Regions from separate parts of the Pseudomonas savastanoi genome, predicted to be linked through region 1. Evidence: riboswitches for the same ligand, from Rfam matches in the RefSeq annotation. Region 1 holds a riboswitch; the other holds the start of a gene.

Region 1 (4,865 bases):
ACAGCTGTGAACCGGCGATCCCGGCCAGAATGATCTGTCCGGCTGCTGTGGTGCCTCGCGACGAATGCGCCAGCAGGGCGACCAGCGAAAACGCCGCCACGGCCCCGGCAAAAGCGCCTGCCGACATCGAAATAGCCCCCGCACCAAAGCCCAGAATGGCGACCAGCACCGCGCCGGTCGAGGCCCCGGCGGAAATTCCCAGCAGATACGGGTCTGCCAGCGGGTTGCGCAACAAGGATTGCAACACCACGCCACAGATCGCCAGCCCGGCCCCGCAGGCTGCCGCAACAATCGCGCGGGTCAGCCGGTAGTTCCAGACAATGCCTTCGTCGATAGGGTCGAGCACATAGCCGGCAGCCCAGAGTTTGTTGGCCAGCACCTGAAAAACCACCTTCAGGCTGATCGAGGTTTCGCCAATTGCTGCGCCGACCATGATCGCCAGCACCAGCACTGCCGAGACCCAGAGCACATGGCCCAGCGCTACCTGTAATCTCATTGTGCAGCGTTGAAACGGTTGGCGGCGTCAGCCAGTTCCTCGAACCCGGTAAACAGGCGCAGACCAGCCTGCATGCCTTCGGCGTCGATGATCACGATTCGGTCATGCTTGACTGCGTCCATGTTGCGCGTCACCGGGTCGCTCTTGAGGAATTCGATCTTTTTCAGGTAGTCGTCGGCCGGGAAGCGGCGGCGATCCATGCGTGCAATCACCAGAATGCTTGGATTGGCCTTGGCAATGGTCTCCCAGCCCACTGTCGGCCATTCTTCGTCGGACTTGACGATATTGCGCATGCCCAGGCTGTTGAGCATGAAGTCCGGGATGCCTTTGCGGCCTGCCACGAACGGGTCGCTGGCGAGATCGGAACTGGAAAACCAGAACAGCGCCGAGACGTCGTTCGCCTTGTTCTGTTTGACGTTGGCAATCGCGGCGCTCAAGCGGGCCTTGAGGTCGGCAACCAGCGTGTCACCGCGGTCCTGTACATCGAAAATCTGCGCCAGTTGCTCGATGCTCTTGTAGATGGTCTCGATGCGGAACGGCTCCAGGCGTGTGCCGTCGGCACCGACCAGATTATCTTTGCCTTCGCAATCGGACGGCAGAATGTAAGTGGGTATTTTCAGGTCATGGAACTGCTCGCGTGTGCCGACCACGCCCTGTTTGCCGACCATCCACTCCAGCTGCACCGCCACCAGTTCCGGACGTTTGCCAATCACCGCTTCAAAGCTTGGGTCGTTGTCGGCCAGACGTTCTACCTTATCGTTCTGCGCCTTGAAGCGTGGCAAAACGTTGTTGAACCACAGCGACGTGCCCACCAGCCGGTCGCCCAGGCCCAGTTCGTAGAGCATTTCAGTGCCGGCCTGACCAATGGTCACTGCCTTGGTCGGTGCATGCGCGAACGTCAGGGTCGAACCACAGTTTTCAAGCGTCAGCGGATACTGAGTGGGGGCGGCGAGGGTCAGGGTGGACAGCGTCAGGCTGGCGGCAAGTACGGCAAGGCGGGGCAGCGACATGAAATGCGGTCTCCGTTGGAGCAGGTGCCAAGGCGCAATGCACATCAGGAAACACATCCCCGGCAAATGACCGGGCACGACGGAAAATGCCGCCGCGTGCGGATGTCCTTCCCGGACACCCCGCCGGTTAGTGGGTTGAAGCAGGTCGGCAGGTCTCCTGACTGGCATGTCATCGCCGGGCTCCGGCCTTCCCGGAGCTGAATCCAGTGGCAGTCATGGAGCAGGCTCGATGCCTACAGTTGCGGGGGCAGTTTCGTTTTGGCCTTGTGCAGACAAAGCGTGCGAATTCCCTGTTAGTTCCTCTCGGAAACCGACGGGCGGCATGGTAAACGATAAGCGTTTTAGTGGCTAATCCTTTGCGCGCAGGCGCAGCAGACTGTTGATCAGATGCAGGCGCATCGCGGCTCGGGCGGCATCCCGATCCTGATGGACAATGGCGTCGAAGATGGTCTCCTGTTCGCGTTGCTGGATGCCCGGATCATCCTCTGCGTACAACGATGCGATATTGCCGAAGCCGCTGCGGGTACGAGGCAGGATGCTGCTGCCGAGCTGGCTCATCACGTCGGTAAAGAAGCTGTTGGCGGTGCACAGTGATATCTGCCGGTGAAACTCGAAGTCGGCCTTCATGGTGTCGTGTCCCAGGCGCGCGCAGCGATGCAGCTCATCGAGTGCCTGACGGATGGCATCCAGTTGCTCGGGCGTGCGGCGTTGAGCCGCCAGCGCGGCAGATTCCGGCTCGATGCTCAGGCGCAGCTCGATGATGGATACCGCGTCGCCGGGTGTGCCGATTGGCGGTTCAACCTGCTGGAAATTCCCTGGCTGCGCTGCATCGACCACGAAGGTGCCGATGCCATGCCGGGTTTCGACCAGACCTTCGGCTTGCAGACGCGACATCGCTTCACGAACCACGGTGCGGCTGACCCCGGTTTCACGGATGATCACCTGTTCGGTAGGAAGCTTTTCACCGCTCTGGATCTCGCCTTCGCGAATTCTGCGCGAAAACTCAGCGACCAGTTGCTGAGTCAGGCTGGAGCGACGGCCTTTTGATGTGGAAGGTTGTTCCATGGCGGGTGATCGGGTCCGTGTCGGGTGGCTGAGTATAACCGTACTCAAGGCGTGTTTTGTGTGGGGATCGCAGCCTATACTCGCGTATCGGACAGAACTGAGGCTGCAATGTCGGACAACGCGCTTTCCTCGCAAAAGAACCATCGACGCCTGGCAGAAACCCTGGTCGACCGCTTCGCCCAGCGCATGCGTGACGGTGTGCTGGTGCGCGGCGAGAAACTGCCTTCCGAGATCCACATCATGGAAGCCGAGGGTGTCAGCCGCACGGTGGTGCGCGATGCGCTGTCGCGGATGCAGGCCGCGGGGCTGGTGGAAACCCGGCATGGCGTCGGTACCTTTGTTCTCGACATGCCACCGCCTGAAGGTTTTTCGGTAGGGCCTGCGACCATCGCCACCTTGTCCGATGTGCTGAATCTGCTGGAGTTTCGCTTGAGCCTGGAAGTCGAGGCAGCAGGGCTGGCTGCGCAACGACGCAGCCCTGAGGCGTTGCTTGAGCTCAAGCGGGCGTTCGATGCGCTGCTCGAAGGTCCGCAGAAATCCGGAACCACCATCAATGCCGATTTTCAATTTCACCTCAAGATCGCCAAGGCGTCAGGCAATGCGTACCTGATCGATATCATGAAACATCTGGGCACCAAGCTGATTCCCCGCACGCGGATGAACTCGGCCTACACAGGGCAGAGCGATCGCAACGCCTACCTGGCCGGAATCAACACCGAACACCGGCAAATCTACAACGCCATCGCCGAAGGCAACGTCGACGCAGCGCGCTCGGCGATGTACCTGCACCTCAACGGCAGCCGCATGCGCCTGCGCCGCACTCAGGCGCTGTACAGCGACTGAGCGATTCAGGACCGGACGCGGAGTTTCTGCCAGACACCTATCGTTCCTCATGCTCCAGTGTGGTGATGCCTTGAGTGACGCTCCGCGGCACAAATCTGCGCCGCACCGCATGCTCTAAAGAGGACGCATAGCGTCCAGAACGGCATGCGACGCGGAGCGTCGCACGATAATCTGCGGAGTTTCTGCCAGACACCTCTCGTTCCTTACGCTCCAGCGTAGGAATGCCTTGGGTGACGCTCCGCGTCACAAATCTGCGCCGCACCGCATGCTCTAAAGAGGACGCAGAGCGTCCAGAACGGCATGCGACGCGGAGCGTCGCACGATAATCCGCGGAGTTTCTGCCAGACACCTCTCGTTCCTTACGCTCCAGCGTAGGAATGCCTTGGGTGACGCTCCGCGTCACAAATCTGCGTCGCACCGCATGCTCTAAAGAGGACGCAGAGCGTCCAGAGCTGCATGTCGACGCGGAGCGTCGCACGATAATCCGCGGAGTTTCTGCCAGACACCTCTCGTTCCTTACGCTCCAGCGTAGGAATGCCTTGGGTGACGCTCCGCGTCACAAATCTGCGCCGCACCCATGCTCTAAAGAGGACGCAGAGCGTCCAGAACGGCATGCGACGCGGAGCGTCTCACGATGGTGAGATTATCGCTCCTCATGCTCCAGTGGGATGCGCTACAGGAAGTTGTACTGCACGCCCACGCGCAATCTCAGCTGGCGCTTGTCATCTTCGGAATCGACCTTGATGTCGCCCACTTCAAAGAATGGCACCCAGTGCTTGTCCCATTTGTATTTGAAGGCCGCGTTCTGTTCGTAGTCGGTCTTGCCGTTGTCATAGCGAATGTAGTCGGCATCGAAGTAGGTGAACTGATACTCGTACGCCCACGGGCCTTTGCTGGCGTAGTTGACCCAGACGTCGTAACGATTGATCGACTGATCGTCCATCTGGTTGTCAGGCATTTCGTGGTTGACCTTGTCCCTGTCCAGCTTGATCGAGTCGTAGCGATAGCGGCCTGACACGCTCAACTGATCGTTTACTTTGTAACCCAGCTTCAGGCCCATTTTATAAGCCGTCGATTTCTCGATGCTTTCCAGTGCAAACGAAGGCGTCAGCAGCCATTTGTCGTCGAGCCGGTATTGATAGCTGACCGTCAATTCGTGGCCGTTGCCGACGGTGTTGTCGAACGCTACGTCCTGGCGGTCGCCTGCGGTCTTGTATTTGAGTTCACCTTCGAAGCCCCAGCCGCTGTCCAGCCGGCTGCCGAATTTGACCCGGTCGGCATGCATGCGTGTGCTTTCTGCATATTGGTGACGGTAGTTGATGTACGCGCTGTCGGCATGCGCCCAGGCGCCAGGGAACAGAGCAGTCAGAGAGATCAGTGCGAGTGATTTTTTCATTTTTTTATTCTTGTTTGATGGCTGTTTTGGGTGTGTTGAGGCAAATCGCAGGCAG
Region 2 (4,865 bases), 150 kb from region 1:
GCAGCGGTCGCGGTGACGCCGGGAATGATTTCGAATGGAATATTCAGTTCCCGCAGATGGCGGATCTGCTCGCCGATGGCGCCATACAGGCTCGGGTCGCCGGAATGCACGCGAGCAACGTCCTGGCCTTGCGCATGCGCGGCCTTTATCAGTTCAATGATCTGCTCCAGATGCAGCTCGGCGCTGTTGGTCACCTGCACGGCCTGATGACCCTCCAGCACGGCGAGCGGCACCAGTGAGCCTGCATAGATAATGACTGGGCATGTGCGAATCAGGCGTTGCCCCTTGACGGTGATCAGCTCGGGATCACCAGGGCCGGCACCGATGAAATAGACAGTCAATGAATTCTCCGGAATGGATGAGCGCGGGGAGATTATCCGCTGTGCGCAGGGCTGATTGCCAAGGCAAATGTGGCGTGGGCGCTTTTCTGCCGTTCGATCAGCAGGGTGGCGGTGCCGTCTCCCAGTTGCGCGGCCAGCGCCAGTGCCGAACCTTCGGCGACACCGTGACAGCCGGTGGTCTGGAAGACCTGCGCAGAACGATGGGTGAGGTGCAGCTCCCACGCGACCAGTTGCGCGGCGTTGAAGAACACCAGCGGCACTGCCAGTTGCCCGGCCAGTTCAAGCAGGCCCGGTTCCTGGTCTTTCAGATCGATACATGCCAGCGCAGTGACGCTGGCAATCTCCAGGTCAATCACGCGAAGGCTGTTCTCGATCAGCTCGCGCAACGTCGCTGCAGAGCAACCGCGGCGACAGCCCAGCCCGGCCACCAGTGACGAGCCGGGCTGAACGGTCGGAAAATCAGGCCTGATGCAGGTCGGCATCGTTTCTGCGGAACAGCCAGGCACTGATCAGCCCCATCGCGACCCAGAACAGCGCGTTGGTCAATAGTGAGGCAAGCATGAATTGCGATTCCAGAGCTTCGGGTGCCATGCTCTGATGGACCAGCGGCTGTGGTGCGCCGATCACGTGAGGAACGACCAGAATCGCCACGCCCAGCACTTTGAGCAGCCAGTTCTGACCAAATACCAGCAAGGCCAGCCCGGCGGCAGTCGATGCGGCCGTACCTATCCACCAGGCCTGACGCTGACTCAGTTCGGCGGCAGCAGTGCCTGGCAATTCAGGCGGCAGGCCAAGCGTTGGCGCGAGCACAAAAACCGCGAAACCGGCCAGCCCCCACCATACGCCTTGCACTGTGCGACCCGGCGCGCGCAGGGTGTAAAGCCCGGCAAGCATCAGGGCGAAGCCTACCGCGACCACCAGATTGCCGCCCGTGGTGGACAGCACACGTTGCCAGCCGTTTTCAGGTTCCCAGGCCGCTTGGTCATGCGCATGACTGTGCTCGGCATCAGCGCCGTCGGCATGCTCATGGGCCTGTTCGGCAGTTGCGTTCTCGTAGGTTTCGGCCTGCTGGATCAGTGGCACCACCCAGAAGCTTTGCAGCACGGTCAGCAGCAGGGCCGCAAGCAGGCCCGTGAACCCGGCAGTTTGTGCGATTCGCTTGAACATTGTGGAGTCCTTAATGGCAAGGAAAGGCAGCGCTGTGACGGGTATCGTGTGCGGCGTTGTGTACGGCCGCGATGTGCGAGAAACCGGCGAAGTACACCAGACAGGCACCCAGCAGCGCAGCGCTGATGGCGGCTGTCAGGCGTTGAGTGCGGGTGGAGCTGGTGGCGGCGGCGTGGCTGCTGCTGCTGATGGTCGACATGGCGATCCCTCTTGATGATTGGCAAGCGGGCCACGCGCGAAGGAACCTGCCGGCAGACGCCAGAGGTTTCAACTGCGCCCGCCCACCGCGGGTTTGTCATTGCAACGATGTCGGGCCGGTCTCCGGGCTCGCGAGGGGCTCAAACGTCGTACGTTCAAGGCCTGCAAGGTCACCTTCCCATGCCGTGGCACAGTGGATCAGACCTTCTCTCGCTTACCGTTGCGGGGGCAGCACCGGACTTGCTCGACAGCGTGAGCGCACCGGTTTCCCGTTTCACCCCGTGAGGGGCACCCGAAACAAGGCGTACAGGAGAGCATGGGCGGCGGGGGATCGTCAATCTGAACGATTGACCTGTCTGCGGTCACTGCGTAGCCTTGCCGGCTCGAGGTTCTCCATGCGTAAAGCGTTACACATGGAGCTAAGACGGGAATGCGGTACACGCCGCAGCTGCCCCCGCAACTGTAAACGGTGAGGTTCATTGCACAGCCACTGCTGCGGCGGGAAGGCGCGATGAATGCGTGTCGGAGCGGTCTTCATTGCCTGCCCCATGCCGCCGTGAGCCAGGAGACCTGCCTCGAACCGGGCTGACCAAAAAGCCTGCGAATTCTCACTACAACCGGGCGGGGTGATCCGGTGGCGATCCGATCCGTGTGCCAGGCACGCGGTTCTCGTCCTGTTTGCCCGCCGCATTGCCAAAGGGCACCTGATGAAAACACTGGCCAAGCTTCCCGTCACCATCGTCACCGGCTTCCTCGGCTCGGGCAAAACCACCCTGTTGCGGCACATGCTCGACAACGCCGAAGGGCGGCGCATCGCGGTCATCGTCAATGAATTCGGTGAGCTGGGCATCGACGGAGAAATCCTCAAGCAGTGCACCATCGGTTGCACCGAAGAAGAGGCCAACGGCCGGGTATATGAGTTGGCCAACGGCTGCCTGTGCTGCACGGTGCAGGAAGAATTCTTCCCGGTCATGCGCGAACTGGTCGCGCGTCGTGGCGATCTGGACCACATCCTGATCGAAACCTCCGGGCTGGCATTGCCCAAGCCGCTGGTTCAGGCTTTTCAGTGGCCGGAAATTCGCAACGCCTGCACGGTCGATGCGGTGATCACTGTCGTCGACAGCCCTGCGGTACTGGCCGGTACGTTTGCTGCGTTCCCGGATCAGGTCGATGCGCAGCGCAAACTCGACCCGAATCTGGACCATGAGTCGCCTCTGCACGAGCTGTTCGCTGATCAACTGGCCAGCGCCGATCTGGTGATCCTCAACAAGGCCGACATGATCGACGCCGAAGGTCTTGCAGCGGTGCGTGCCGAAGTTGCCGAAGAACTGCCGCCAGCCGTCAAGGTGATTGAAGCCAGCAGCGGTCGTCTGCCGATCAGCGTGCTGCTGGGTGTTGGCGCCGAGTCCGAGCTGCACATCGATGGTCGCAAGACCCATCATGATCATCACGACGATGACGATCATGATGACCACGATCACGATGCTTTCGATTCTATTTCCCTGAAATTGCCTCAGGCCGATGAAAAGGTGCTGCTAGACGCACTGAATCAACTGGTCGTGCAGCACGGCATTCTGCGCGTGAAAGGCTTCGCGGCCATTCCCGGCAAGCCGATGCGCCTGCTGATCCAGGGTGTGGGTACGCGTTTTGACAAGCACTTCGACCGCGCCTGGCGCGCCGACGAAGAGCGCGCCACGCATCTGGTGCTGATTGGTCAGGAGCTGGATGCCGTGGCCCTGCAAGCGCAGCTCAACGCTGCAGTTGTCGGCTGACCCCATGCATTTACTGAGAACCCAGCCCGGCGGTTTCGTACCCGACGACAGCATTGCCGATCTGGGCCAGACCCCGGCCGAGCTGGTGATTCTCTGTAGCGGAGACTCCAGCCTGGCGCTGCTGGCCGAAGCTGCCCGGCAGCTCCCTGACGACTACCCGAGCCTGCGTCTGGCCAACCCGATGCAGGTACAGAATCACGCCTCTGTCGACTTGTATGTCGATGAGGTGCTGCGCCACGCCAAAGTCATTCTGATTTCCCTGCACGGTGGCATCGGTTACTGGCGTTACGGCGTCGAGCGGCTGATGGAGCTGGCGGCGCGCGGGGTTCAGGTCATTCTGGTGCCTGGTGATGACCGCCCTGATCCTGAACTGAGCGACCTGAGCACGGTGCCTGCCGCAGAACGCGACCGGCTATGGCAGTTTCTGCGTCAGGGCGGCTTGCAGAATGCGCTGGAAATGTATCGTTGCATGGCCAGTCGCTGGCTGGACCGGGACTATTCCTGGACCGAGCCCCAACCGTTGCCACGCACAGCCATTTACCACCCTCGACTGGCAAGTGCGCAGCTCACCGATTGGCAAGCCGACTGGGTTGCAGGACAGCCCGTCGTGGCGCTGCTGTTCTACCGCTCGCACTTGCAGGCCGCCAATACCGGTTTTATCGACGAGTTCTGTGCGCGCTTGCAGGCGCAGGGCATCAACCCGCTGCCCATAGCCGTGGCCAGCCTGAAGGAGCCCGGCTGTTTCACTCAGGTGGAGGACTGGCTGGACGAGGCTGAAACCGAGCTGATCCTCAACACCACAGGCTTTGCCCAGTCGAGTCCGGAAGCGCCGCATCTGCGCCCGTTTCGGCGCAACGTGCCGGTCATTCAGGCGATCTGCGCGCAGGACAACGAACCTGCCTGGCAGGCCAGCGAACAGGGCCTTGGTGCGCGCGATCTGGCGATGCACATTGCCTTGCCGGAGCTGGACGGGCGAATCATCAGTCGGCCAATCAGTTTCAAGGATCTGGCCTGGCGCAGCGAGCGCAGCCAGTCGGACGTGGTGTGTTACCGCGCCCAGCCGGACAGGATGGATTTTGTCGCGCAACTGGCGCGGCGCTGGATCGAACTGGCGCGGCTGCCCAACGCCGACAAGCGTGTGGCGTTGATCCTGGCCAACTATCCGACCCGCGACGGGCGGATCGGCAACGGTGTGGGGCTCGACACGCCTGCTGCGGCGCTGAACATCCTGCGCGCCATGCAGGCCGAGGGTTATCCGCTGGCACAATTGCCGGACAGCGGCACCGAGCTTATCCAGCAACTGCTGGGCGGTGTGACCAATGATCTGGACAGCATTGACCTGCGGCCCTGCCAGCAAAGCATGGCACTGGAGGAATACCTGGCGGCG

The links. A riboswitch is a leader RNA that binds a small molecule or an ion and turns the genes downstream of it on or off. The one in region 1 is predicted to bind cobalamin.
Region 2: another riboswitch for cobalamin. It lies ahead of cobW (cobalamin biosynthesis protein CobW); the one in region 1 lies ahead of KP808_RS14870 (ABC transporter substrate-binding protein).

The regions. Positions count from the first base shown of each region.
Region 1 covers NZ_CP076652.1:3,559,595-3,564,459, reverse strand. The annotation lists gene KP808_RS14875 (FecCD family ABC transporter permease) at 1-496, opposite strand, end outside; gene KP808_RS14870 (ABC transporter substrate-binding protein) at 493-1,506, opposite strand; cobalamin riboswitch at 1,637-1,836, opposite strand; gene KP808_RS14865 (FadR/GntR family transcriptional regulator) at 1,855-2,571, opposite strand; gene KP808_RS14860 (FadR/GntR family transcriptional regulator) at 2,680-3,414, shown strand; gene KP808_RS14855 (oligogalacturonate-specific porin KdgM family protein) at 4,088-4,810, opposite strand.
Region 2 covers NZ_CP076652.1:3,411,703-3,416,567, reverse strand. The annotation lists gene cobM (precorrin-4 C(11)-methyltransferase) at 1-341, opposite strand, end outside; gene KP808_RS14240 (cobalamin biosynthesis protein) at 374-823, opposite strand; gene KP808_RS14235 (CbtA family protein) at 801-1,508, opposite strand; gene KP808_RS14230 (CbtB domain-containing protein) at 1,519-1,707, opposite strand; cobalamin riboswitch at 1,804-2,017, opposite strand; cobalamin riboswitch at 2,076-2,298, shown strand; gene cobW (cobalamin biosynthesis protein CobW) at 2,414-3,478, shown strand; gene cobN (cobaltochelatase subunit CobN) at 3,483-4,865, shown strand, end outside.